2 regions of the Kitasatospora sp. NPDC096204 genome follow, and region 2 is predicted to be linked to the other one. Evidence: predicted binding sites of a transcription regulator. Region 2 holds the regulator's gene; the other holds the start of a gene.
The links. The regulator HrcA, encoded in region 2, represses chaperone genes, less so after heat shock. The targets are predictions, from matches to a motif close to TTNGCACTCNGNNNNNCNGAGTGCNAA.
Positions count from the first base shown of each region.

Region 1: ACIQ87_RS23895 (FmdB family zinc ribbon protein) is a predicted target of HrcA. The motif match lies at 9,919-9,945, and genes of this name have one in related genera.

Region 1 is NZ_JBIWFT010000022.1:39,438-53,575, forward strand. Features, by position in the region: gene ACIQ87_RS23845 (XRE family transcriptional regulator) at 1-1,075, shown strand, start outside; gene ACIQ87_RS23850 (GntR family transcriptional regulator) at 1,059-1,865, opposite strand; tRNA gene ACIQ87_RS23855 (tRNA-Arg) at 2,136-2,201, shown strand; gene ACIQ87_RS23860 (FtsX-like permease family protein) at 2,468-4,933, shown strand; gene ACIQ87_RS23865 (carbon-nitrogen hydrolase family protein) at 4,989-5,870, opposite strand; gene ACIQ87_RS23870 (phosphatase PAP2 family protein) at 5,967-6,770, opposite strand; gene ACIQ87_RS23875 (sigma-70 family RNA polymerase sigma factor) at 7,195-8,166, shown strand; gene ACIQ87_RS23880 (hypothetical protein) at 8,296-8,529, shown strand; gene mscL (large conductance mechanosensitive channel protein MscL) at 8,585-9,004, opposite strand; gene ACIQ87_RS23890 (hypothetical protein) at 9,035-9,307, opposite strand; gene ACIQ87_RS23895 (FmdB family zinc ribbon protein) at 9,596-9,907, opposite strand; gene ACIQ87_RS23900 (MFS transporter) at 10,033-11,424, opposite strand; gene ACIQ87_RS23905 (potassium/proton antiporter) at 11,768-13,252, opposite strand; gene ACIQ87_RS23910 (penicillin acylase family protein) at 13,493-14,138, shown strand, end outside.
Region 2 is NZ_JBIWFT010000021.1:126,317-140,454, forward strand. Features, by position in the region: gene ACIQ87_RS23520 (PDZ domain-containing protein) at 1-207, opposite strand, end outside; gene ACIQ87_RS23525 (16S rRNA (uracil(1498)-N(3))-methyltransferase) at 303-1,052, opposite strand; gene dnaJ (molecular chaperone DnaJ) at 1,143-2,282, opposite strand; gene hrcA (heat-inducible transcriptional repressor HrcA) at 2,358-3,392, opposite strand; gene htpX (zinc metalloprotease HtpX) at 3,677-4,597, shown strand; gene ACIQ87_RS23545 (hypothetical protein) at 4,699-5,283, shown strand; gene ACIQ87_RS23550 (DUF3097 domain-containing protein) at 5,308-6,141, shown strand; gene ACIQ87_RS23555 (hypothetical protein) at 6,063-6,344, opposite strand; gene hemW (radical SAM family heme chaperone HemW) at 6,385-7,614, opposite strand; gene ACIQ87_RS23565 (AMP-dependent synthetase/ligase) at 7,674-9,596, opposite strand; gene ACIQ87_RS23570 (ABC transporter ATP-binding protein) at 9,910-11,643, shown strand; gene ACIQ87_RS23575 (ABC transporter ATP-binding protein) at 11,841-13,739, shown strand; gene sigJ (RNA polymerase sigma factor SigJ) at 13,957-14,138, shown strand, end outside.

The sequences.
Region 1 (14,138 bases), on a different contig from region 2:
GCTGGTCCGTGAGATCGTCCGGTACGCCGAGCAGCGGCTTATGGACGTGGCGTCTCCGGCGAGCTTGAAGGTCTACATCTCCGAGTGGGAGAACGGCCGGAGGGCCGTCTCGGACGCCTACGCGACCATTTTGCGTGCCTTGTTCGGGAAGACCGACGACGAGCTATTCGGCGCGCCGCCCCCGGCTGCGCCCACCGCCGATGGCTACGACGCTTTGATCAGCCGTATCGACTCAGCCCGGAGCCTAAGCCTCGGCATGGTGGACGCCCTGCTGGACCAGACGGAGCTGCTGCGGCGTCTCGATCGGCAGATGGGCGCGGCAGCCCTGATCGACCAGATGCGCGCGCACCTTGACGCCTTGGAGGACGCTCTGACCTTTGCTGTCCTTCCGGACGCCAGGCGGCCGGTAGCTACGGCTCTGGCGGGGGCCGCCACCCTCGCGGCCTGGCAGGCACTGGATGCAGGAGCGGTTGAGCGCGCCTGGCGTCACTACGAGCTGGGCAAGAGGGCGGCGTCCGAAGCCGGGCAGCCCATGTACCTGGCTCACGCCATGGCGGAGCAGGCCTACGTCCTGGCTGACGCCGGTCGTCCTGAGATGGCCGTGGACCTGGTGCGCGACGCGCAGCGAACGGGAGGCAGCAGGGTGTCCCCACGGCTTGCGGCCTGGCTGTTCGCGGCGGAGGCCGAGCTGTGCGCGAAGGCGGGGCTCGCGAACGATTGCCAGAGGGCGCTCGACCAGGCGGCGGCCGTGCTGCCGGCAGGAGACGAAGCGCGAGACCCGGACATGCTGAGCATCTTCCTGAACGCCAACCACCTGGCGCGCTGGCGTGGGAACGCCCTTGCGATGCTGGGGGAGGATGACGCGCTGGCGGAGCTGTACGTCGCCCTGGAGGGGATGGATCCCGCCTTCGCGAGGGCTTCAGCGGGGCTGCGATGCGACCTGGCGCAGGCCCACCTGGTGCGGGGAGAGTTCGGCCAAGCCCGAGAACACCTGCAGCAGGCCCGCCTCCTGGCGAACCGAACGGGTTCGGTTCGCTACAGGAGGCGGATTGAGGGTCTTACCGGGCGCCTGTAGGTCGCTGAGGGCGGTTGGCCAGCAGATGGAGCAGGGCGACGAGCGTTCCCGACCCGAGCAACTCGTCCCGAGCGATCATGCCCGGCACCTCGGCAAGGGGAATCCACTCGATCTGTCCGGCCTCCTCGGCGTCGGTCGGTTCTCCGACCTTGGTGGCGCCCCTGGCCACGAAGATTTCGTGGGGGGAGTCGACCATGCCGACCATGGGCTGATAGGTGACCACGTGCTCGACGGCGCCGGGGCGCCAGCCCGTTTCCTCTTCAACCTCCCGAGCGGCGGCGGCGCCGGCGTCTTCACCGGCATCCACGATCCCGCCGGGCAGCTCCCAGCCGAACCTGCCCGGGACGAAGCGGTACCGCCAGAGCATCAGGACGCGGTCCTGGTCGTCCACCACGGCCGTGATGGCAACGTGCTGGAGCCGTACCACGTGGTGCTCAAAGCGCTCGACGCCGGGAGGTTCGACATCGACGAGCGCGAGCTTCACCCACTCGTTGTCGTAGACCAGGCGCTCGCCGTGGATGCGCCACGGCTCCAGCTCCCGCTGCGATGTCTCCGTGGTCGAGTGCTGCCCCTCTGCACTGCGGGCGTTCACGTAGTAGCCGCTTCCCTGTCGGGCGACCACGAGGCCTTCGGCGGCGAGCCGAGACAGAACCAGGCGGACTGTCGTCCGGCCGACGCTCAGGTCGGCCGACAGCTTGCGCTCGGACGGCAGTTTGGTGCCGATGGCGAGTTCGCCGGAGTCGATCCATTTGCGGATGGTTTGCTCCAACCGCTCCGTCTTCTCTCCCATGCCCTTTCGCACTCTCCCGCCCTTCCGACTGGTGCGCGCCAGTCTATGCAGTTTCCATGGTGGCCTTTGTTGGGCCGGAACGGGTGGCTTTCGGTAGGGGCGGCTCGTCGGCAGGTCTGCCCCGATCCGTTGACTGTGGCCGATCGATCTCACCCTGGTGATCCATCAGTTCCCGTGCCACAGCCGTGCCAGGACGGGCGGGGAACCACGGGGAACAGCGGGCGCCAGCGGTGAGGACTCATGCGGGAGTCGCAGTGCCGCAACGGCGCAGGTCAGAGCAGGTAAGCGACACCTGTGCTCCTAAAGCCGGTGTCGCAGGTTCGAATCCTGCCTGGGGCACAGTGAACACGCAGGTCGCAGGCCCTCCCACCCACACCGGGCAGGAGGGCCTGCGGCGTTCCCGGGCCCTCGCCGCCGTTTCCGGGTGACCGTCTCGGGGGCGGCGTACCTCTCCGGGAGGAGGTGGCGGTGGGCGGCCGTCCGCCCACGGAGTGATCATGAAGCAGACCTCGTGCTGACGATGCGCGGCCGCCGCGTCCCTAGGCTCGTCGAGACCCCTGCCGGAGCACCGTTCCCGGTCAGGGCGGACGAGCCGGGGACCCATGACGACGTACCGATACACCGTGGCCGAGCTGCGCGGCCAACTGCGCCAGCTGATCCTGAGCGGCGCAGCGATCGCGCTGGGGGTGGCCTTCCTGATCGCCTCCGTCAGCGGCAGCGGGGCACTGGTGGACTCCTACAGCCAGACCGCGGCCGCCGAGGTCGGGCCCGGTGACATCCAGGTGACCCGGGCCGTCAGGACGGGCGGGCTGGACGCGGCCACCGCGGAGCGGGTGCGGCAGACCGCCGGGGTGGCCGCGGTGGCCCCCCGGCTGACCGGCAAGGGCGGCGTGCTGGCCGCCGACGGGCGGCCGCTCGACCACACCGCCGCGGTCAGCGCCGTCGCCGAGGACCCGGCGCTGCGCTGGCAGCTGCTCAAGGACGGCCGCTGGCCCGCCGGCCCCGGTGAGGTGCTGCTCGACACCGGGACCGCGCACCGGCTGGACGCCGCCGTGGGCGCCGAGGTGCACGTGACCCGGGCCGACGGCACCGCCGCCACCGCCCGGCTGGTGGGCACCCTGGACGAGCGGGGCGCACCGAGCCTCGCCGGAGTGCCGATCATCGGCGTCCCGGCGGACGCGGTCGCCGGCTACGCGACCGGCGTCACCAGCGACCGGCTCGACGTCAGGGTCACCCCCGACGCCTCCCGGACCACGACCGTCGAAGCCCTGCGCACCGCCCTCGGCACCGGCGTCGAGGTGCACACCCGCGAGGCCTCGGTCACCGAGGCGACCCGGCAGAGCAGCACCATGTACGGCGTGGTGCTGGTCGCCGCGCTCTCCTTCGTCCTGATCGCGCTCGCGGTGGCGCGGATGGTGGTCGGCAACACCTTCACGGTGGTGCTCGCCCAGCGGACCCGCCAGCTCGCCCTGCTGCGCTGCGTGGGCGCCGACCGGCAGCAGCTGCGCCGGCTGATCCGCCGCCAGGGCCTGCTGCTCGGGCTGGGCGCCTCGGTGGTGGGCGTGCTGCTGGGGATCGCCCTCGGCGCGCTCGGTACCGCCGTGGTCGGCGGGCTCGACCTCGGGCCGGTGCACCTGTCGCTGATGCCCTCCCCGCTGACCTGCCTGCTCGCCGGGCTGTTCGGCGTGCTGCTGACCCTGCTGGCCGTCCGCGGCCCGGCGAAGGCCGCCGCGGCCGTGCCGCCGATCGCCGCGCTCGGCGGCGCCCCCGCGCCGACCGGCGGGGCGGCCAGGGTGCGGGCCACGGTGTGGACCTCCGGGCTGTTGCTCGGGGGCACGGCGCTGCTGGCGGTCGGCTCGATGACCCCGCCGCCGCTGTCGCTGCTCGCCGTCACCGTCGGTGCCATCGCCAGCTTCTTCGGGGTGCTGCGGCTCTCCCACCGGGTGCTGCCCGCGGTCGTCGCCGTGCTGGGCCGGCCCGCCCGCAGGCTCGGCGGTACGGCCGGGCGGCTCGCCACCCAGCAGCTGCGGCTCAACCCGGGCCGCACCGGGGCCACCGGCTCGGCACTGCTGCTCGGCGTGACCGTGATGGTCGGCGCCGTCACCGCGCTGGACATCACCTCGCAGTCGCTGGTGCCCGTGGTGTCGGCGCGCCAGCCCGGCGTCTTCTCGGCGACGGCCACCGGCGGCGCCCTGCCCGCCGGGGCCCTCGGCGCGCTCGGCGCCGAGCACGGGCTGACCGTCACCCCGGTCCGCTCGGCCACCGTCGACCTCGACGGCCGGCCCACCGTGGTCGCCGCCGTCGACCCCACCCGGCTCAACTCCTCGGCGGACGACGTGGACCGGGCCCGCGGGCTCACCGGCGGCGACGCGCTGAGCGGGCTCGGCGAGACCGGGACGCGCCGGGTCGGCGACGTCGAGCTGCGCCTGCGACCCGGCCGCAGCAGCCTGCCGTTCACCCTGCAGAGCGGCGCCACCCTGCTGGTGACGCCCGCGACCCTGGACCGCCTCGCCCCCGGCGCGCCCGTCACCACGGCCTGGATCAGCCCGGCCACGGGCGACGACCGGCCGACCGCCCGCCGCGCCCTGGACCGCGCCCTCGCCGACCACCCGCAGGTGACCGTCGCCGACACGGCCGCCCAGGCCGACACCCTGCGCTCCCTGCTGGACCGGCTGAAGACCGTCAGCATGGCCCTGCTCTCGTTCTCCGTCGCCATCGCCGGCCTGGGCGTCGCGGCCACCCTGATGCTCAGCATCAGCGAACGCTCCCGCGAGATCGGCATGCTGCGGGCGATCGGCATGTCCCGCGAGCAGCTGCGCCGGATGCTCACCCTGGAGGCCCTGCTCCTCTCCCTGGCCGGCGCCCTGGTCGGGACCGCGCTGGGCGCCGGCTACGGGTGGGCTGCCGCGCGCTCGGTCACCTCGACCGTGGGTACGGTCGGCACCCCGCCCGTCCTGCCGGTGCTGGCCGCCCTGGCGCTGACCGTGCTGGTCGGCCTGGCCGCCGCCGTGCTCCCGGCCCGCCGGGTCGGCCGGATGAGCGCGGTGGCCGCCATGCGGGCCTCCTGACCGCGGTCGCGGTCGCGGCCGGTGCGGCGGGAGCCGGCAGCGGGGCGTCGGGTGCTCAGGCCAGGGTGACCCGGGTCCGGGGCGCGGCCGGCCGGCCGGTGTCGAGGGCGAGGTCCGCGAGGAGGGTCTCGGTCTCGCGGGTGGTGCGCAGGACCACCGGGTCGAGGTCGGCGACGACGACTTCGCGCCGGTCCTCGCTCGCCTCGGCGATCAGCCGGCCGTCCGGGCCCCAGACCGCGCTGCCGCCGCAGGTGTGCCATCCGCCGGTGTGGCCGATGTGGTTGGCGAGCACCGTGTAGACGGTGTTGTCGAGCGCGCGGGCCGGGAACCAGGTGCGGGACTCGTGGTGGCCGTGGCCCATGCTGAACAGCGCGCCGACCAGGTAGGCGTGGCAGCCGTCGAGCGCGGCGGCCCGGGCGTGCTCCGGGAAGCCGGAGTCGTAGCAGATGCCGAGGCCGAGCCGCCAGCCGTCCAGTTCCACGGTGCAGCCGGCCGTCCCCGGGCGGTAGTGCTCGCGTTCGCTCTTGAACAGGTGCTGCTTGTCGTAGCGGGTGACGAAGCCACCGTCCGGCCCGAGGACGAGCGCGGAGATGCGCAGGTCGGCGCCGTCCTGTACGGCGGCTCCGACGATCGCGGCGGTCCCGGTCTCGCGGCAGGCCTCGGCGATCGGCGCGAGACGCGGATCGCCGGGTTGGACCGCGTACTTGGCGGGGTCGGTGCGGATCAGCTCGGGCTCGTATCCGGAGAGGAACTTCTCCGTGAACAGCACCAGCCGGGCACCGGCGCGGGCGGCCTCGCGGATCAGGTCGGCGGCCTGGGCGACGTTGGCGGGTATGTCGCCGGCCACGGCCTGGGCCTGGACGGTGGCGATCCGCAGCGGCTGCTCGGGGTAGCCGGCGGACGGGGCGGGGGAAGCGGGAGCGGAGGTGTCGGACATGGCCGTCACGCTAGCGCGGCGGCCCGCAGGGGGCGGCGGGTTGACGGCGGGTCAGCGACCCGCCCTGCCCGTCCGGTCCCCCTGCCCGTCCTGGGCCTACGCCCGCGGGTCGTGGGGCCCGTCCTCGTCCGGTGCGGCGGCGGTGCGCGAAGGCCGCCCGGCGGACACCGTGACCCGCTGGACCCGGGGCCTGGTGCGCCAGTTGACCCGGCGTACGTCCCGGGCCAGTGCGCCGGGGCGCCAGACCTGGATCACCGCCGTCACGGCGCCCAGCACGATCCCGGCGGCCAGCCAGCCGGCCAGCACGTCGCTGGGCCAGTGCACCCCGAGCGCGACCCTGGTCCAGCCGATGGTCAGCACCGTCGCCGCCGCCACCACGCAGGCGGCGGTCCGGCCGCGACGGTGGACCCGGTACCAGAGCAGGCCGACCAGGACGGCGCAGGTGATCGCCGAGGCCATGGCGTGTCCGGAGGGGAAGCCCGGGCCGCCGGCGTGCGAGACCGGGTCGGTGAAGGTGGGTCGGCTACGGCCGAAGGCCAGCTTCAGGGCCCACAGGGCGCCCCAGCCGATCAGGGTCTGGGCGGCCACCCAGCCGGCCAGCACCCGGGCGCCGATCAACCAGAGCCACCCGGCGGCGATCCCGAGCAGCGTACGCATCGTGACGGTGCCGCCGATGTCCGAGAGGGTCTGCACCGAGGCGGTCCAGATCCGGTGTTCCCGGGCGTAGGTGTGCAGTTCGCCGATCCACTCCTGGTCGAAGCGGACCAGCGGGCGCCACTGGCCGGTGACCAGGACCGCCAGCAGGCCGAACAGCGCGGCACAGCCCAGCGCGAGCGCGGTGTCCCGAAGGAGACTGCGGTTACGCGCGGTGAGGACGGTCGTGCTGTTGGTCAGGTGCATGGCTGACACCTTCCCAGTGTCCTGTGCCGAGCAAGAGCCGGAGTGATAGCGATTCGGCATCTTTTGTGAGGAGGACCTGCGTGCGCCGAAGTGCGGGCGCGGGCGGAAAAGGGGGCGCACGGGGAACGTCGGCGGCTCCTCGCGGGTTCACACGGGTAGGCGGCGACGGGGTGTGGGTCGAGTGAAGAAACCGATCCCGCAACGGTCGTCCGATGGCACGGGGCGTGCCCGACCGGTCACCCAGGGTCCGGAAGCGGGGTGAAACCCGGCAGGATACTGCATCGCCGGGAAGAATCTGAGCGACTTGGGAATGTTGTCCGGAATCTGTTCGTTGGATCGTTACGTGTGAGCCCCCAGGGGCCGCACATCTTGCCCTCACGAGGCAGGCAGGCAGACCTCGGCAACACCAGCAAAGGGAGCAAGCATGGCCACCCGTGCCGTCGTTCGCGACAGGGCCGACCGGAGTCGCGCGGCCCGCCCGACCAACCTCGAGGCCGACCGCGACCTGGTCGGCATGTACCTCGACGAGATCGCCAGGACACCCCTGCTCGATGCCGCCGAGGAGGTCGAGCTCTCGCTGCGGATCGAGGCCGGTGTGTACGCCCAGCACCTGCTGGAGGAGGGCGGACTCCCCGACGGCGTCACGCGTGAGGAGCTGGAGGCGATAGCCGCCGACGCCGAGCGGGCCAAGGACGTCTTCATCCGCTCCAACCTCCGGCTCGTGGTCGCCGTCGCCCGTCGCTACCCGCGCAGCGGCCTGCCGCTGCTGGACCTCATCCAGGAGGGCAACGCGGGCCTGGTGCGCGCCGTCGAGAAGTTCGACTACGCCAAGGGCTTCAAGTTCTCCACGTACGCGACGTGGTGGATCCGGCAGGCGATCACCCGATCCATCGCGGACCAGTCCCGCACCATCCGGCTTCCCGTTCACCTGGTGGAGGAGCTGGGGCGGATCCGGCGCGTCCAGCGGGAGAAGTCCAAGGAGCTGGGCCGCGAGGCTGAGCCGGCCGAGATCGCGGCCGAGCTGGACACCACCGAGGCCCGGATCAAGGACGTGCTGGACTGGGCGCGAGACCCGGTCAGCCTCAACATGTCCGTCGACGACGAGGGCGAGACCCAGTTCGGCGACCTCGTCGAGGACACCGGGGCGACGTCCCCCGAGGACGCCGTGATGGTCATGCTCCGCCGCGAGGAACTGGAGGACCTGATCGGGCGGTTGGACGACCGCACCGCCTCGATCATCCGCTCCCGCTACGGGATGGAGGACGGCCGCGAGCGCACCCTGACCGAGGTGGGCAAGCAGCACGGACTCACCCGCGAGCGGATCCGCCAGATCGAGAAGCACGCGCTGGCCGAACTGAAGAAGATCGCGGACCACGCGGGCTTCGAAGCCGCCTGACGGTCCAGCCGGCCCCACGGGCCGAGCCCCTCACCCGGGCCCTGGCGCGGAGCGCTCCGCACCGGGGCCCGAGGCGTGCCACGGGGCTCTTAGTCTGGAGGGGAGGGACGAACGGACGGAGTGGACGGCGTGAGCGAGCAGGAACAGGGACGGGAAGCGGGCCAGGAGCAGGGCCAGGACCAGGTGCGGGAGCCTCGGAAGGCCTCGGCTGCCAAGGCCCGGCTGGTCTTCCGGGACCCGTTCGACCAGCAGACCAGTGACGACACCGACGCGGGCTGGGGCGACCGCCCCGGGGCCGGGGAGAGCGGTGGGCGGGGGCTGGACTGGTACCTGAGCCAGCGCCCGCCGCACCACGGGGACTGAGGGACGGGGGAGCGGGAACGGGGGAGCGGGACCGCGGGCGACGCGCGCCCACCGGTCAGCGCAGCGGCGTGACCAGCGCGTCGCGGATCTCGGTCAGTAGCTGGACCTCCTTGAGCTCGGCCTCCGCCGCCTTCTCGGCGGCGGACTTGCGGTGGGCCGCCAGCTTGTTCATGGGCAGGATCAGAACGAAGTAGACGACCGCCGCGGTGATCAGGAACTGGAGCGCGGCGCTGAGCACGGATCCCCACAGGATGAGGACCCCGGACGTGACCTCTCCGGTCGGGCTCACCTCGCAGGGCCCCTTGAGGCAGGAACTGTAGGACGCGAGGTCCTTCGTTCCGAATACGCCGACAATCGGATTGATCACGCCTTTGACGAAGGCGTTGATGATGGCGGTGAAGGCCGCGCCGATGACCACGGCCACGGCGAGTTCGACGACATTTCCGCGCAGCAGGAATTCCTTGAAGCCCTTCATGCCGCCTCGAACGACGAAGTCGCATTCCGGTTACGGGTGATCTTCCATAGCCCCGGATTGACAACCCGTCCGGCCCAGCGCGCCCCCGTGGGGCGGCGGCAGACCGGCCCGCGCGGGACCCAGCGCCAGCGCCGCCGCCGTCGCGAGCAGCGCCAGCGCGGGCACCCCGGCCCGCCGTCGCACCGCGCTGCGCCAGCGGTGCCACCCGCCGCACCCGCGCCGGATCGGCGGGAAGCTCGGCAGCTCCTGCCGGGGCGGCACGGCGGGGGCGGGCAGCGGAAGGGAGAAGCTCACGGTCGTCATCGACGCACCTCCGGGTGTCGGCGGGCCGGCCCCTCGCGGACCGGACGAGCCACACGATGGGCGTTTCCGTCGAACTCCGGAAGTCCTTTCCCCAGGCCTGTGGACAACCCGGCCCCTGTGGACGACTTCGTCCACCCACGAGAGTGAGGCGGGCCGGTCCGGCTTGACCGCAAGCCCGTGCGGAGGCGTGCGGAGGCATGCGGAAAGGCCCGCCGCCCCGCGCGGAAGCGGGGTCGACGGGCCTTTCCGAGGACTGCGGGCCGTCCGGGCCGATGCCCGGCGCCGAGGTCAGCTCGCGGCCGGAGCCGGGCTGGACGAGGTCGAGGAGCCGGAGCCCGACGACGACGAAGAAGAGGTCGTGGACGTGCTGGACGACGTCGAAGAGGTCGACGACGACCCGGCGCCCACCGAGCTGCTGGAGGAGGAGCGGCTGTCGGTCCGGTAGAAGCCGGAGCCCTTGAACACGACGCCCACGGCCGAGAAGACCTTGCGGAGCCGTCCCTGGCAGTCGGGGCACGTGGTCAGCGCCTCGTCGGTGAACTTCTGCACCGCCTCCAGGCCGTTGCCGCACTCGGTGCACTGGTACTGGTACGTGGGCACTTGTCTTCCTCCTGGCACTCTCGCCTGATGAGTGCTAACGATGGTCAATGATGCGGTATTCCGCGGGATCAGTCCAGCGACTCCGGTGTGAGATGGACCGGGCCGGGCCGCCGGACCACCGCCGCTCAGCCCTTGGCCGCGCCCACCAGCCGCCCGGTGCCACCGCGTTCCGTCGATCCGGAGCCCGAACCGCCGGCCGGTCCGGCACCCGAACCGGCACCCGAACCGTCGGCCGGAACGTCCCCCGGCGCCACCAGCAGGTGCCGCAGCGAGAACAGCGCGACCAGCCCCAGCCCCGCCCCGACCACGGGCACCAGGAACCCGGTCGAGGGCCCGTGCCCGTCGATCAGCCGGCCCGCCGCCATCGAGCCGACGGCCAGGCCGAGCCCGATGGCGCCGGTCAGCCAGGTGAAGGCCTCCGTCTTCGCCCCGTCCGCGACCAGCGTCTCGACCAGGGTGTAGCCGCTGATCAGGGTCGGCGCGATGGCCAGCCCGCAGACCAGCCCGGCGACGGTCAGCGCGACCAGGTTCGGCATCGCCCACAGCACCGAGCAGCCCAGCACCAGCAGCGCGTAGCTGATCAGCATCCGCTGCTGCACCGGCCGCCGCCAGGCGATGACGCCGTACAGCACACCGGCCAGCATCGAGCCGCCGGCGAAGATCCCGTACACGGTGCCACCGGCGTCGTGCTGTCCGACCGAGTCGGCGAAGGCGTTCACCGACACCTGCATGCCGCCGAACACCGCGCCGACCCCGAGGATGGACCCGGCCAGCAGCCGGACGCCGGGGGAGGCGAGCGCCGAGGCGCGCTTGGTGCCGGGCTGGGGCACGATCCGGGCCGGGGCGGTACGCCGCTGGGCGGCGAAGGCCAGGCCGCCGACGAGGGTCAGCCCGGCCTCGGCGGCCAGGGCGGTGGCCGGGTTGGCGAGGGCGGCGATGCCGGAGGCCAGGATCGGGCCGATCACGAAGGTGAACTCGTCCGTCACGGACTCGAACGCGAACGCGGTGCTCACCCGGGCCGCGGAGGTCTCGGAGGCGCCGTCCGCGGTGAACCTGGCGACCCAGCGGGCCCGGACCATCGCGCCGACCTGCGGCACACTCGCGCCGGCCGGGACGGCGGCCAGGAACAGGCTCCAGGCGGGCGCGTGGCCGAGCGCCAGCGCGATCAGCGCGCCGACCGAGACCGCGTGCACCAGGACGGTCGGCACGAGCACCGCGGCCTGGCCGTAGCGGTCCGCGAGCCGCCCGGTCTGCGGCCCGATCAGGGCCTGGGCGACGGCGGCGACCGCGGTGACCGTACCGGCGGTGCCGTACGACCCGTGGGTCTGGGTGACGAGCAGCAGGATGCCCATGCTGAGCATCGCGTACGGCAGCCGCGCGACGAGGGCGGGGAACAGGAACGTCCAGGCCCCGGGGGTGCGCAGCAGCTCGCCGTACCCGACCCGGGCGGGGGCCGGAGCTGCGGGGGTGGTGGCCGCGTGGTCCGCGGCGGTGTCGACCGTTCGGCGCGCCGTCACGGTCGGTCCTTCCTGCTGCCTGGTAGCGCGGCAGGGCATGGTGGAGCCCCGACGGCGCCGAGAGTCGTCCTCTCGCGCGTCGACCGGGGTAGATACCGGGTCGGGCCGGCCTGGTGGCCGGGGACCGGACCGCGGCCGCCGAGCGGTCGCGCCAACTCTGCGTCAGGCAGATGCTGGGGGTGGTCTAACGATGGTTATACGGCTGGTCGGACCAGCATACAGTTACGCGCGTAGACACCGCCAGCCACCCCCGTCGCCCCCCGCCCCGGCTCCCGGGCGGAAGGCCCGGGAGCCGGGGGGCGGGAGCCGAGGGACGGCCCGGGAGCCGAGGGACCGCCCGGGCTCACCGCCCGTTCAGCCACCCCGCGAGCTTGCCGCCCTTGTCCACGGCCCGCAGCCGCCGCTCCGCCGCCTCGCCGACCTCGTCCGTGGTGACCACCAGCAGCTCGTCCCCGCCGCGCAGCACCGTCGCCTTGTCCGGCACGAAGGAGTTCCCCTCCCGCACGACCAGGGTGACCGCCGCCCCCTTGGGCAGCCGCAGCTCGCTGATCTCCACGCCCGACATCTTCGAGCCGGGGGAGAGCGCGACCGACAGCAGGTGCCCGTGCAGCTTCTCCAGCGGCGCGGACTCGATGCCCAGGTCCTGGCCCATGTCGCCCTCGTCCAGCCGCAGCCGCTTGGCCACCCACGGCAGGGTCGGCCCCTGGAGCAGGGTGAAGACGACGACCAGGATGAAGACGATGTTGAAGACGTCCTCGGCCCGGTGCGCGCCGGACACCACCGGGATGGTGGCGAGCACGATGGGCACCGCCCCGCGCAGGCCGGCCCAGCTCAGCAGCGCCTGCTCGCGGGCCGGCACCTTGAAGGGGGTCAGCGAGAGCATCACCGACAGCGGCCGGGCCAGGAAGACCAGCACCGCGCCGATCACCAGCGCGGGCACCACCGCGTCGCCCATGGACTCGGGCGTGACGAGCAGGCCGAGCAGCACGAACATGCCGATCTGCCCGATCCAGGCCAGTCCGTCGGCGAAGCCCCGGACGGCCGGGCCGTGCGGCAGCTTGGAGTTCCCGAGTATCACCGCGCTGACGTAGACGGCGAGGAAGCCGGAGCCGTGCAGCAGCGCGCCGCCGGCGTACGCGAGCACGGTGAGCGCCATCACGGCGATCGGGTAGAGGCCCGAGGAGGGCAGCGCGACGTGCTTGAGCCCGTAGGCGCCTATCTTGCCGACGGCGAGGCCTATCGCGGCGCCGATCGCCAGCTCGGCGATGATCGTGCCGATCAGGACGTACCAGGAGTCCAGCTCCCCGGTGGTGGCGAAGGCGACGACCAGGATGACCACGGGCGCGTCGTTGAAGCCGGACTCGGCCTCCAGCAGGCCGGTGAGCCGGTTCGGCAGCGGGACCATCCGCAGCACCGAGAAGACGGCGGCCGCGTCGGTCGAGGAGACGATGGCGCCCAGCAGCAGCGAGGTCCGCCAGTCCAGGCCGACCAGCCAGTGGGCGCCGGCCGCGGTGGCGAAGACGCTGACGCCGACGCCGACGGTGGCGAGCGCGGTCGCGGCCGGCATCACCGGCTTGATCTCGCGCCAGCTGGTCTTGAGGCCGCCCTCGGCGAGGATCACCACGAGTGCCGCGTAGCCGAGCACCTGGGTGAGCTCGGCGTTGTTGAAGGTGACACCGATCCCGTTCTGGCCCAGCGCCACACCGATCCCCAGGTAGATCAGCAGGCTGGGCAGCCCTGATCGGGTCGAGAGGCGTACGGCGCCCACCGCGAACAGCAGGATCACGGAGGACTCAAGCAGGAGCTGGTTCAGGTGGGAGACGTTCACGCAGGGGCACCTCGGGCAGGCAGGGGCGGACGGGGTGTCTGGTGGTGCTGTGGGGCCGACGCGTTAAGAAGTCGTCAATACTCCCCTTGTGGATCGTTACGCAGTCTAACATTTTGCCATATCTTTAGCTTGGTCCCCCGTTCACGGTGCCCGGCCCTCTCGGCCTAATGTGGTGCCCTGTCACGGCCGCAGGCCCTGGACACGCCCGCCCGCCCCGAAGTCAGGACCGCAAGGACCCAGATGCCCCGCTCGAAGAAGTTCCGGCGCGCCCGTCTGATCGTGATCGTGCTGGTCGTGCTGCTGGTGGCCGGCGCCGGCTACGGCGGCTACCGCGGGGTCTCCGCGGTCCGCGCCTCCTTCCCGGAGGTCGACGGCAGCGTCAAGGTGGCCGGCCTGAGCGCGCCCGTCGACGTCAAGCGGGACGCCAACGGCATCCCGCAGCTGTACGCCGACACCAACGAGGACCTGTTCCGCGCCCAGGGCTACGTCCAGGCGCAGGACCGTTTCTGGGAGATGGACGTCCGTCGGCACATCACGGCCGGCCGGCTCTCCGAGATGTTCGGGGACGGCCAGGTCGACACCGACGCCTTCGTCCGCACCATGGGCTGGCGGCAGGTGGCGCAGAAGGAGTTCGACACCAAGCTGTCGCCGGAGACCAAGAAGTACCTCCAGGCCTACTCGGACGGCGTGAACGCCTGGCTCGCGGAGCACCCCGGCGGCGCGAAGGCCTCGCTGGAGTACAGCCTGCTCGGCGTCGTCAACAGCGGCTACCAGCCCGAGCAGTGGTCCCCGGTCGACTCGGTGGCCTGGCTCAAGGCGATGGCCTGGAACCTCTCGGGGAACCTCCAGGAGGAGATCGACCGCTCGCTGCTGGCCCAGGACTTCG
Region 2 (14,138 bases):
GAAGGCGAGGTGACGCCCGTCCGGGGAGAACCGCGGGTGGTGGACCGGCAGGTGGTCCGCCGTCAGCCGCCAGGCCCGGCCGCCGTCCAGCGGGGCGAGCCAGAGGTCGTCCTCGGCGACGAAGGCGACCAGGTCGCCGTGCAGGTGGGGATGGCGCAGGTAGGCGCCCGCCGAGCTGTTCGGGGAGGTGCTCAGGGAGTCCGTCACCCGGCCAGCCTAGGCAGCCGCGCGTACGGTCCGCGCCGTTTTCCGCAGACTCCCGGCGCCGCCCGCGGACGGCCGTCGCACCGCCCCGACGGGCCCTACGACCAGCGGCCGGTGCGCCCCAGCAGCAGTGCGCCGGCGGCGACCCCGGCGGTGGAGGTGCGTAGCACCGAGGGGCCCAGCCGGTACGGCTTGGCGCCCGCCTCGGCGAAGGCGGCCAGCTCCTCCGGGGAGACCCCGCCCTCCGGGCCGACCACCAGCACGATGTCCCCGCCTTCCGGCAGGCCGGCGTGCGCCAGCGGCTCGGCGCCCTCCTCGTGCAGCACGGCGGCGAACGCGGCCCCCAGCAGCACCGGCGCCAGCTGCCGGGTGGTCATCACGTCCCGGACCACGGGGAAGCGCAGCCGGCGGGACTGCTTGCCGGCCTCCCGGGCGGTGGCCCGCCACTTGGCGAGCGCCTTGGCGCCGCGCTCGCCCTTCCACTGGGTGATGCAGCGCGAGGCGGACCACGGGATCACCACGTCCACGCCGACCTCGGTCATCGTCTCCACGGCCAGCTCGCCGCGGTCGCCCTTGGGCAGCGCCTGGACGACCACGATCCGCGGCGCGGGCTCCGGCTCCCGGCGCACGGCGGCGACCGCCACGTCGATCGCGTCCTTGCCGAGCACCTCGGCGACCGTGCCGTCCACGCCGAGCCCCAGCCCGTCGGCCAGGGTCACCGCCTCGCCCGGCTCCAGCCGCTTGACCGCGGCCGCGTGCCGCCCCTCCGGGCCGTCCAGGCGCACCACGGCCCCGGGCGCGGCGGCGGCGATCCGCTCGGTCTCGACGAAGAAGACGGGCGCGGTCATGACGGAAAACCTCCAGAAGTGGGACGGACACACGGAAGGGGTGCCGGGGGCGGGACGGATCCCGAGCCCCCGGCACCCCTCCGCGGACGGCTACCGGCCGTTGAAGGCGTCCTTCAGCCGGGAGAAGAGGCCCTGCTGGCCCGGTGCGAACTGGCCGGACGGACGCTCCTCGCCGCGCAGCACGGCGAGGCGGCGCAGCAGCTCCTCCTGCTCGGCGTCGAGCTTGCTGGGCGTCTTCACCTCGACGTGCACTATCAGGTCGCCCCGGCCACCGCCGCGCAGGTGGGTGATGCCCCGGCCGTGCAGCGGGATCGACTGGCCGGACTGGGTGCCGGGCCGGATGTCGACCTCCTCCAGGCCGTCCAGGGTCTGCAGCGGCACCTGGGTGCCGAGCGAGGCCGCCGTCATCGGGATGGTGACGGTGCAGTGCAGGTCGTCCCCGCGCCGCTGGAAGATGTTGTGGGTGGTCTCGGCGATCTCGACGTAGAGGTCGCCGGCCGGGCCGCCGCCGGGGCCGACCTCGCCCTCGCCGGCCAGCTGGATCCGGGTGCCGTTGTCGACACCGGCCGGGATCTTGACGGTCAGGGTGCGGCGGGCGCGCACGCGGCCGTCGCCGGCGCACTCCGGGCACGGGGTCGGCACGACGGTGCCGAAGCCCTGGCACTGCGGGCAGGGGCGGGAGGTCATGACCTGGCCCAGGAAGGACCGGGTGACCTGGGAGACCTCGCCCTTGCCGCGGCACATGTCACAGGTCTGCGCCGAGGTGCCGGGGGCCGCGCCCTCGCCACTGCAGGTGGTGCAGGTGACGGCCGTGTCGACCTGGAGCTCCTTGGTGGTGCCGAAGGCGGCCTCCTCCAGGGTGATCTCCAGCCGGATCATGGCGTCCTGGCCGCGGCGGGTGCGCGAGCGCGGGCCGCGCTGGCCGGCCGCGGCGCCGAAGAAGGCGTCCATGATGTCGGAGAAGCCGAAGCCCGCCGCGCCGGCACCGAAGCCGCCCGCACCGCCGCCGCCCGGGGACAGCGGGTCCCCGCCGAGGTCGTAGACCTGACGCTTCTGCGGGTCGGAGAGCACCTCGTAGGCGGCGTTGATCTCCTTGAACCGCTCCTGCGTCTTCGGGTCCGGGTTGACGTCCGGGTGCAGTTCGCGTGCCAGGCGCCGGAACGCCTTCTTGATCTCGTCCTGCCCCGCATCCCGTCGGACGCCGAGTACCGCGTAGTAGTCCGTGGCCACCAAATGCTCCGCTTGTTCCGCCTGTAGTAGTGCTGCGACTGGACGTCGCCGTCGGAGGCCCGACGGCGACCCTTGCTAGGACTCGGCCAGGATCTGGCCCACGTACCGCGCCACCGCTCGCACCGCCCCCATTGTGCCCGGGTAGTCCATCCGGGTCGGACCGATCACACCCAGTTTCGCCACGCTCTCGTCGCCCGAACCGTAGCCGACCGAAACGACCGAGGTGGAATTCAGCCCCTCGTAGGCGATCTCCCGCCCGATCCGGACCGTCATCCCGGCGTCCGCGGTCTCACCCAGGAGACGGAGCAGGACGACCTGCTCCTCCAGGGCCTCCAGCACCGGCTGGATGGTGAGCGGGAAGTCGTGCCCGAAGCGGGTCAGGTTGGCCGTGCCGGCCAGCATGATCCGCTCCTCGTTCTGCTCGGCGAGCGTCTCGAACAGTGTCGCCAGGACCGTGCTGACGGTCGGCCGGTCGTCCTGCTCGAACTGCGCCGGCAGCTCCTCCAGCAGCCCGGGGACCTCCGGGAGGCGCCGGCCGACGGCTCTCGCGTTGATCCGGGCCCGCAGGTCCGCCAGCACCGTCTCGCCGACCGGGCCCGGGCAGTCGACCATCCGCTGCTCGACCCGGCCGGTGTTGGTGATCAGCACCAGCATCACCTTGGCCGGGGCCAGCGCCACCAGCTCGATGTGCCGGACGGTGGAGCGCGTCAGCGACGGGTACTGCACCACCGCGACCTGCCGGGTGAGCTGGGCGAGCAGCCGCACGGTGCGGGCGACCACGTCGTCCAGGTCCACCGCGCCGTCCAGGAAGTGCCGGATGGCCCGGCGCTCGGGGGCGGTCATCGGCTTGATCTCGGCGAGCTTGTCGACGAAGAGGCGGTACCCCTTGTCGGTGGGGATCCGGCCGGCGCTGGTGTGCGGCTGGTGGATGTAGCCGTCCTCCTCCAGCGCCGCCATGTCGTTGCGGACGGTCGCCGGGGAGACCCCGAGGTTGTGCCGCTCCACCAGGGCCTTGGAGCCGACCGGCTCCTCGGTGCCCACGTAGTCCTGCACGATCGCGCGGAGCACCGCGAGCTTGCGTTCGTCCAGCTGGCGGACCTCACCGGCCATGGGGCACGCACCTCCGTCCTCGCACGTCGTCCGACCGTGTCCCTCGCTGCGGGCCGTTCCGGGGCCCTCGGCCTTGGCACTCTGAACGTACGAGTGCCAGAACCGTACCTGCCAGTGTACGGCCCGGGTCCTGTGGCAGGAACGGCCCGACCGGGGTGATCCTCCCCGCAGTTCCGGACACGGCCCGCGGGGCCCCGCCGGTTCGATCCTCCCGGCGCCGGAGTGGTGCCGGGAGGCCGTCCGGGTGGCAGCATCGAAAGCGACGGCGAACGGAGGAGCAAGCGATGTCGAGCTCGGGCCAGCACACCCGTTTCGCGCCCGACCGCGGCCTGACCAGCCGCATGGTCGCGACGATGTTCGTGATCGGGCTGCTGTACGTCGGTTTCACCGGCCTGCTGATCGCGCTGCTGCGCGGCGCCTGGCCACTGATCGTCCTGATCTCCGGCGGGCTGTTCGTGGCCCAGTTCTGGTTCAGCGACAAGATCACCGAACGGGCGATGGGCGCCCGCCAGGTGTCCCCGGAGCAGTTCCCCCAGCTGCACGGCACCGTCGACCGGCTCTGCGCCCTCGCCGACATGCCCAAGCCCCGGGTGGCGGTCGCCGACAGCGACATGCCGAACGCCTTCGCCACCGGCCGCAACCCGCAGAACGCGGTGGTCTGCGTGACCACCGGGCTGCTGCGCCGGCTGGAGCCGGAGGAACTGGAGGGCGTCCTCGCCCACGAGCTGTCGCACGTCGCCCACCGGGACGTCGCGGTGATGACGATCGCCGGCTTCCTCGGCGTCCTCGCCGGGGCGATGACCCGGATCGCCGTGTACGGCGGGTTCATGGGCGGCGGACGCAACAACAACGACCAGAACGCGGCCATCCTGGCGCTGATCATCCCGCTGGTGTCGATCGTCGTCTACGCGATCAGCTTCCTGCTCACCCGGCTGCTGTCCCGCTACCGCGAACTGGCCGCGGACCGGGCCGCCGCCCAGCTCACCGGGCGGCCCAGCGCCCTGGCCTCGGCGCTCACCAAGGTGACCGGGCAGATCGCGGCCATCCCCAGCAAGGACCTGCGCCAGGCGCAGCCGTACAACGCCTTCTACTTCGCCCCCGCGCTGAGCGCCCGGGAGACCGCCTCGCAGCTGTTCTCCACCCACCCGACGCTGGAGAAGCGGCTGGAGCAGCTGGCGAGGATCTCCGGGCAGCTCGGGCAGTGAGCCCGTTCTGTCCGGCCCCGTCCCGACCCGCCCCGACCCGACCCATCCCAGCCGATTCCGTCCCAGCCGATTCCGTCCCGTTCCGTCCCGAAAGGACCGCCGTGGGATTCCTGGACACCCTGTTCGGCCGCTCCAAGCCCGTCAAGCCCGACCTCGACCAGCTGTTCGGCGTGCCGTCCGCCGCGCTCACCCTGGAGGCCGGGGCCGGGTTCACCCCCACCGGGCTCGGCTCGGTCTGCTTCGCCGCCGTCGAGGGCGCGGCCTTCGTCCAGGTCGAGCAGCAGGTCAGGGCACTGCTGGACGCCGACACCGAGCGCGGCGGCGTCCCGGTGGAGGCCTCCAAGGACGGCTACGGCTACTCCTGGCTGCTCGCCCGGCACCGGCCCGAGGAGCTGCCGGAGCTGGTGAACGACCTGCACGCGGTCAACAGCGAACTGGAGGCGAACGGCTTCGGGCCCCAGCTGCTCTGCTCGCTGGTGGCCTTCCGCAACCCCGAGGGGCAGTCGCTGGCCCTGGTCTACCTCTACAAGCGGGGGACGTTCTACCCCTTCGCCCCGATGCCCGGCGGCGGGGAGCGGCGCAACAGTCCGCTGGAGCTGCAGGTCAACGCGATGCTGGGGAACGACCTGCGGCTGGAGAAGGACCTCAGCCGCTGGTTCCCGGTCTGGGGCGCGCCGGGCCTGTGACGGTCCGTCCGTAGACTCGCGACCATGCGCAGCCGCCAGTACGGACCCGACCTGACCCCGCCGTGGAAGAAGCAGGCTCCCGCCCCTGAGGTGCCCGCCGAGCGGGACCTGGTGGTCGAGGAGGCGGCGAGCGGCTTCTGCGGGGCGGTGGTGCGCTGCGAGAAGACCGCCGAGGGGTTCACCGTCACCCTGGAGGACCGGTTCGGCAAGCACCGGGTGTTCCCGCTGGTGCCGCGCGGCTTCCTGCTGGAGGGCCGGGTCGTCACCCTGGTCCGCCCGGCCGGCCCGGCGGCGCCCCGCACCCCGGCCCGTACCGCCTCCGGCTCGATCGCCGTCCCGAACGCCCGCGCCCGGGTCGCCCGCGAGTCCCGGATCTACGTCGAGGGCCGGCACGACGCCGAGCTGGTCGAGCGGGTCTGGGGCGACGACCTGCGGATCGAGGGCGTGGTCGTCGAGTACCTGCGCGGCATCGACGACCTGCCCGCGATCGTCGCCGACTTCGCCCCCGGCCCGGGACGGCGCCTCGGCGTCCTGGTCGACCACCTGCTCCCCGGCACCAAGGAGCACCGCATCGCCGCCCAGGTCACCGGCGCCTCGGTGCTGGTCGTCGGCCACCCCTACATCGACATCTGGCAGGCCGTGAAGCCCGCCAGCGTCGGCATCCCCGCCTGGCCGGCCGTCCCGAGGGGCGAGGACTGGAAGGAGGGCACCTGCCGCCGCCTCGGCTGGCCGGTGGACACCCCGGCGGCCTGGAAGCACATCCTGTCGAAGGTGAACAGCTACAAGGACCTGGAGCCCGAACTCCTGGGCCGGGTCGAGGAGTTGATCGACTTCACGGCCCTGCCGGGTCCGGAGTAGGTCTTGAACTCCGAGGTGTCGAGTGTGATGCCCGGCAGGTCCAGCGGAACGGGTTCGCCGAACTTGGTCGTCCGCTCCACCGTGCAGTCCGGGAGTCCGGAGGCGCTCGCCCGGGTCGGCTCGGTCAGGAGCTCGGCTCTGAAGCCTTCGGGGACCTCCAGGTTCTCGAAGATCCCCGTCACCCGGTCATCGACGGCGGTCATGGCGCGCTCCCTCCGACGGCTGACACCACCTTGACGACACTCAGTCCACCAGGTCGCGTACCACCGCGTCGGCCAGGAGGCGGCCCCGGAGGGTGAGGGCGGCGCGGCCCCGCTCGTAGGGGCCGGGGGCGAGGAGGCCGTCGGCGAGGTGGCGGGCGGCCCACTCGCGGCCGGTGGCGGTGAGGAGGTCCAGGGGGACGCCCTCGACGAGGCGCAGTTCGAGCAGGACGCGCTCGACGCGGCGGTCCTCGTCGGCCAGCAGCTCGCGGGCCTGGGCCGGGGTGCGGTGCTCGGCGAGGGCCCGGGCGTAGGCGGCGGGGTGCTTGGCGTTCCACCAGCGGACGCCGCCGACGTGGCTGTGGGCGCCGGGGCCGGCGCCCCACCAGTCGGCGCCGGTCCAGTAGAGCTCGTTGTGGCGGCAGCGGCCCTCGGGGGTGGTGGCCCAGTTGGAGACCTCGTACCAGGAGTAGCCGGCGGCGCTCAGCGCCTCCTCGGCGATCAGGTAGCGGTCGGCGTGCACGTCGTCGTCGATCATCGGCAGTTCGCCGCGCTTGACCCGGGCGGCGAGCCGGGTGCCCTCCTCGACGATCAGCGAGTACGCGGAGACGTGGTCGGGCCCGGCGCCGATGGCGGCGTCCAGGGAGGCCCGCCAGTCGTCGTCGGACTCGCCCGGGGTGCCGTAGATCAGGTCGAGGTTGACGTGCTCGAAGCCGGCCGCGCGGGCCTCGGCCACGCACGCCTCGGGGCGGCCCGGGGTGTGGTGGCGGTCGAGCAGCTTCAGCACGTGCGGGCGGGCGCTCTGCATGCCGAAGGAGAGCCGGTTGTAGCCGCCCTCGCGCAGTTCGGCCAGGTACGCCGGGTCGACCGACTCCGGGTTGGCCTCGGTGGTGACCTCGGCGTCCTCGGCGAGGCCGAACTCGTCGCGGATCGCGGCGAGCATCCGCACCAGGTCGCGGGCGGGCAGCAGGGTCGGGGTGCCACCGCCGAGGAAGACCGTCCGCACCGGGAGGTCCGTGTCCCCCAGCACCTTCCGGGCCAGGCGGATCTCGGCGACCACGTTGTCCGCGTACGTGTCCTGCGAGGCGACCGCCCCGGAGGAGCGCAGCTCGGTGGCGGTGTACGTGTTGAAGTCGCAGTAGCCGCAGCGGCTGGCGCAGTACGGCACGTGCAGGTAGAAGCCGAACGGCCGCGCGCCCAACCCGTCGAGGGCGTGCGCGGGCAGGGAACCGTCGGACGGCACCGGTTCGCCGTCGGGGAGTGCGGAGGGCATGAGCCCATTGTCCCGTACGGCCCGACCTAACCCGGCGGGCCGTACGGGAGCGGGGGTGCTCAGGCCTCGTTGGCGCCCGCGTACATCGCGGCCACCGCGTCCGCGTAGGTCCGCTCGACCACCGGGCGCTTGATCTTCAGGCTCGGGGTGAGCTCGCCGTGCTCGATGTCGAGGTCGCGCGGCAGCAGGTGGAACTTCTTGATCGTCTGCCAGCGCTGGAGGTCGCCGTTGACCCGCTTGACGAAGCCCTCGATCAGGCGGTGCACGGCCGGCTCGGCGGCCAGCTCGGCGTAGGACCTGCCGGCCAGGCCGTGCTCGGCGGCCCACGGCAGCAGGACCGCCTCGTCCAGGCCGATCAGCGCGGTGCAGTAGTTGCGGCCGTTGCCGATCACCAGGATGTTGCTGACGAACGGGCAGACCGCCTTGAACTTGCCCTCGACCTCGCTGGGCGCCACGTACTTGCCGCCGGAGGTCTTGAACAGGTCCTTCTTGCGGTCGGTGATCCGCAGGAAGCCGTCCGGGGTGAGCTCGCCGATGTCCTCGGTGTGGAACCAGCCGTCCGGCTCCAGCACCTCGGCGGTCTTCTCCGGCAGGTTGTGGTAGCCGCGCATGACGCCCGGGCCGCGCAGCAGGATCTCGCCGTCCTCGGCGATCCGCACCTCGGTGCCGGGCAGCGGGCGGCCCACCGTGCCGATCCGCACGTCCTCCGCGCGGTTGACGCAGGAGCCGGCGCTGGTCTCGCTCAGGCCGTAGCCCTCCAGGATCGGCACCCCGGCGCCGAGGAAGAAGTAGCCGATCTCCGGGGCGAGCGCGGCGCTGCCGGAGACCGCGCCGCGCATCCGGCCGCCGAAGGCCGCCCGGATCTTCGCGTACACCAGCCTGTCGGCGAGCGCGTGCTGGGCCCGCAGGCCCAGCGGGGCGGAGTCGGTCCCGGTGGCGACCCGGTTCTCCTGCACCACCCGGGCGTACTCGCGGGCGACCTTGGCCGCCCACATGAAGATCTTGTACTTGGCGCCGCCCTCGGCCCGGGCCCTGCCCGCGATGCCGTTGTAGACCTTCTCGAAGATGCGCGGCGCCGAGGCCATGATGGTCGGCCGGATCGCCGGCAGGTTGTGGATGATCCGGTCCACCCGGCCGTCCACCGCCATCACGTGCCCGGTGGCGATCTGCCCGGAGATCAGCGTCTTGCCGAACACGTGCGACAGCGGCAGCCACATGAACTGCACGTCGTCGGGGCCCAGCAGCCCGCTGGCCTCCTGCGCCCGGCCCTCGTACGCCCAGCAGTCGTGCACCAGGCGCACGCCCTTGGGGCGGCCGGTGGTGCCGGAGGTGTAGATCAGGGTGGCCAGCTGCTCCTTGTCGAGCCCGTCGACGGCCTTCTCCACCGCGCCCGGGTGCTCGGCCAGGTGGCGGTTGCCGCGCTCCTCCAGCTCGGCGAGGGTGATCAGGTCGAGGCCGGCGGTCTCGGGGGCCTCGGCGGGCGCGTCGAAGAGGATCACGGTGCGCAGCTCGGGCAGCCGGTCGATCTGCTCGACGGCCTTGGCCAGCTGCGCCGCGTTCTCGGCGAACAGCGCCCGGGAGCCGGAGTCGGAGAGGATGAACGCGGTCTCGTCCGCGTTGGTGCTCGGGTAGACGGTGGTGATCGCGGCGCCCGCGCACATGGCGCCCAGGTCGGCGACGATCCACTCGAGCCTTGTCGAGGAGGCCAGGGCCACCCGGTCCTCGGGCCGGATGCCGAGCGCCATCAGGCCGGCGGCCACCGCCTTCACCCGGGTCGCCGTCTGGGCCCAGGTGAGCGAGCGCCACTGCTCGGCGCCGGGCGCGCCGTCGGCGGCCTGCTCGTCCACGGGCGAGGGGTAGCGGTAGGCCTCGGCGTTCGGGGTCAGGGCGACCCGCTCCAGGAACAGGTGGGCGACGGAGGCGGGACGCCCGGCGACGAGGTCGGGCCTGCCGGAGTCGATCAGGGACTGCGCGGAACTCAACGAGGACCTCCGGTGGCGGGTGGCCGTGTGAGGGATTGTCGCGGCGTCCATGGGGGGCGGCCGCCGGGCCCCCGGTTCACCTGAGCGGTACCGGTCAGTAACAAAGGGGCAATCAGCAGCCTAGGGGGAAAGCGGTCATTCCGTAAGAGGGCAGCACCCGACGGCACGCCCCCGCACCCCCCGTGCCGCACCCGGCCGTAGGGCAAAGGCCGGGCAAACCCCCGGTTCCCACACGCCGAATGGCCCGCGCGGCACCATGGACCACCCAGAATTAGGGGTGGCCAACCCGACCGGCGACGACAAGAGTGTGCTAGTGCTGATCAGACTGCTGAGGGCGTACCTGCGCCCGTACTCCCGACCGATCACCCTGCTGGTGCTGCTCCAGCTGGTGTCCACCCTCGCGGCGCTCTACCTGCCGACACTCAACGCCGACATCATCGACGACGGTGTGGTCAAGGGCGACACCGGCTACATCCTGCGCGTCGGCGGGGTGATGATCGCCGTCACCGTCGTCCAGGCCCTGTGCTCCATCGGCGCCGTCTTCATCGGCGCCCGCACCGCCATGGCGTTCGGCCGCGACGTCCGCGCCGCCGTCTTCGACCGCGTGCAGAGCTTCTCCGCCCGCGAGGTCGGCCAGTTCGGCGCGCCCTCGCTGATCACCCGCACCACCAACGACGTCCAGCAGGTCCAGATGCTCGCCCTGATGAGCTTCACGCTCATGGTCGCCGCACCGATCATGTGCGTCGGCGGCATCATCATGGCGCTCAACCAGGACGTCCCGCTGTCCGGCCTGCTGCTCGCCGTCATCCCCGCGCTCGGCGTCGTCGTCCTCCTCCTGGTCCGCGCGCTGCGCCCCAAGTTCCGCAGCATGCAGGAGCGGATCGACACCGTGAACCGGGTGCTGCGCGAGCAGATCACCGGCATCCGCGTCATCCGCGCCTTCGTCAAGGACGACCAGGAGCAGGCCCGCTTCGCCGGCGCCAACGAGGACCTCACCGACGTCGCCCGCCAGGTCGGCCGACTGATGTCCGTCATGTTCCCCGCCGTCATGCTGGTGGTGAACGTCTCCAGCGTCGCCGTGCTCTGGTTCGGCGCCCACCGCATCGACAGCGGCGCCATGGAGATCGGCGCGCTCACCGCGTTCCTCTCCTACCTGATGCAGATCCTGATGAGCGTCATGATGGCCACCTTCATGTTCATGATGGTGCCGCGCGCCGAGGTCTGCGCCGAGCGCATCGAAGAGGTCCTCGGCACCCACAGCAGCGTCGTCCCGCCCACCACCCCCGTCACCGAGACGGCACGCCGCGGCAACCTGGAACTGCGCGACGTCGACTTCCGCTACCCCGGCGCCGAGGCCTCGGTGCTGCGCGGCATCGACCTCACCGCCCGCCCCGGCGAGACCACCGCCATCATCGGCTCCACCGGCAGCGGCAAGTCCACCCTGCTCGGCCTCGTCCCCCGGCTCTTCGACGCCACCTCCGGCCGGGTCCTGATCGACGGCGTGGACGTCCGCGAGCTCGCCCCCGCCGCGATCGCCGAGAGCGTCGGCATCGTCCCGCAGAAGCCCTACCTCTTCTCCGGCACCGTCGCCAGCAACCTCCGCTACGGCCGGCCCGACGCCACCGACGAGGAACTCTGGCACGCCCTGGAGATCGCCCAGGCCAAGGAGTTCGTCGAGAAGCTCCCCGAAGGCCTGGACGCCCCCATCGCCCAGGGCGGCGGCAACGTCTCCGGCGGCCAGCGCCAACGCCTGGCCATCGCCCGGACCCTCGTCCGCCGGCCCTCCGTCTACCTCTTCGACGACTCCTTCTCCGCGCTGGACTACGCCACCGACGCCAAGCTCCGCAAGGCCCTCGCCCGCGAGACCTCCGACGCCACCGTCCTGATCGTCGCCCAGCGCGTGTCCACCATCCGCGACGCCGACCGGATCATCGTCCTCGACGAGGGCGCCGTCGTCGGCACCGGAACCCACCACGAACTGATGGCCGACAACCCGACGTACCGGGAGATCGTGCTCTCCCAGCTCACCGAGCAGGAGGCGGCGTGACCAGCCCCGGAAAGCCCGAACTGAACAAGGGCCCGGCCCCGAGAGCCGCCGCCCCCGCGGACGCCCCCGAGCAGGCCGGCCTCACCAAGGACGCCCCGACGGCCGACCTCGCGAAGGACGCCCCCAAGCCCGCCGAACTGCCCAGCGACTCGCAGGCCGCCGCCGCCCGCCGCGGCCCGGCCGGCCCCGGCCGCTTCATGGGCGGCCAGGGCGCCGAGAAGTCCATGGACTTCAAGGGCTCCGGCAAGCGCGTCCTCGGCCTGCTGCGCCCCGAACGCAACACCCTGATCGGCGTCCTGATCCTCGGCGTGCTCGGCATCGGCTGCGCCGTCATCGGCCCCAAGATCCTCGGCGACGCCACCGACCTCATCTTCGCCGGCGTCATCGGCGCCCGCTTCCCCGCCGGCGCATCCAAGGACCAGGTCATCGAAGGGCTCCGCGCCCACGGCGACGGCGGCGTCGCCGACCTGCTCTCCGCCGTCGACTTCACCCCCGGCCAGGGCATGGACTTCGGCGCCATCGGCACCGTCCTGCTCTGGGTGCTCGGCATCTACGTCGTCTCCGCCCTCTTCGGCATCGTCCAGGGCCGGCTCGCCACCCGGGCCATCCAGGCCGCCGGCTACCGGCTGCGCCAGGACGTCGAGGCCAAGCTCGCCCGGCTGCCGCTCAGCTACTTCGACAAGCAGCCGCGCGGCGAGGTGCTCAGCCGGGTCACCAACGACATCGACAACATCGGCCAGTCCATGCAGCAGACCCTGGGACAGGTCGTCAACTCGCTGCTCACCGTGGTCGGCGTGCTCGCGATGATGTTCTGGATCTCCCCGCTGCTCGCCGTGATCGCGCTGGTCTCGGTGCCCGTCTCGGTGGTCGTCGCCACCAAGGTCGGCAAGCGGGCCCAGCCGCAGTTCGTCCAGCAGTGGATGTCCACCGGCCAGCTCAACGCCCACATCGAGGAGATGTACACCGGCCACACCCTGGTCAAGGCGTTCGGGCGCCAGCAGGAGTCCGCAGAAACCTTCCGCGCGCACAACGAGGCGCTCTACCAGGCCAGCTACAAGGCCCAGTTCATCTCCGGCATCATCCAGCCCGCGATGATGCTGATCGGCAACCTCCAGTACGTGCTGGTCGCCGTCGTCGGCGGTCTGCGGGTGGCCAACGGCGCGCTGTCCATCGGTGACGTCCAGGCGTTCATCCAGTACTCGCGGCAGTTCAGCCAGCCGCTCACCCAGGTCGCCAGCATGGCCAACCTGGTGCAGTCCGGCGTCGCCTCCGCCGAGCGCGTCTTCGAGCTGCTGGACGCCCCCGAGCAGAGCCCCGAGCCGGCCATGCCCGAACGGCCCGGCGTGGTGCACGGCCGGGTCGCCTTCCAGGACGTGTCCTTCCGCTACGACCCCGAGAAGCCGCTCATCGAGGACCTCTCGCTCAAGGTCGAACCCGGCCAGACCGTCGCCATCGTCGGCCCCACCGGCGCCGGCAAGACCACCATGGTCAACCTGCTGATGCGTTTCTACGAGGTCAGCTCCGGACGGATCACCCTCGACGGCGTGGACATCGCCGCGATGTCCCGCGAGGAACTGCGCTCCGGCATCGGCATGGTGCTCCAGGACACCTGGCTGTTCGGCGGCAGCATCGCCGACAACATCGCCTACGGCGCCGAGTCGGCCACCCGCGAACAGGTCATCGAGGCCGCCAAGGCCGCCCACGTCGACCGCTTCGTGCGCACCCTGCCGGACGGCTACGACACCGTCATCGACGACGAGGGCGCCGGCGTCAGCGCCGGCGAGAAGCAGCTGATCACCATCGCCCGGGCGTTCCTCGCCCAGCCGTCCATCCTGGTCCTGGACGAGGCGACCAGCTCCGTCGACACCCGCACCGAGGTGCTCATCCAGCGGGCCATGGCCCGGCTGCGCACCGGCCGCACCAGCTTCGTGATCGCCCACCGGCTCTCCACCATCCGGGACGCCGACGTGATCCTGGTGATGGAGAACGGCTCGATCGTCGAGCAGGGCTCGCACGACGAACTGATCGCCGCCGACGGCGCCTACGCCCGGCTCTACCAGGCGCAGTTCGCCGAGGCCGTGGTCGAGATGGACTGACGTCCCACCAGCCGGCGGGCCGGGGCGGGGACTTCCCGCCCCGGCCCGCCGCGTTTCGGTCCGTCGCGTTTCGGCCCGTGGTGCTTCGGCCCGTGGTGCTTCGGCCCGTGCTGCTTCGGTCCGTCGCGCTTCGGCCCGTCATGCTTCGGCCCGTCGCGCTTCGGCCCTGCGCGCCCCGGTCGTTTACGCCCCGGGCACCGCGCGCTACCTTGGGCCGGTGATCGACGACCAGGCCCCGGACGGCCCGGACGGCCCGGACTCCTCCGGCGCTCCGGGCGGCCCCGGCACTCCGGACGCTCCGGGTGGCACGGACGCCTTCGAGGCGAACCGCCGCTACCTCGGCTCGGTCGCCTACCGGCTGCTCGGCTCGTTCACCGACGCCGAGGACGTCCTCCAGGA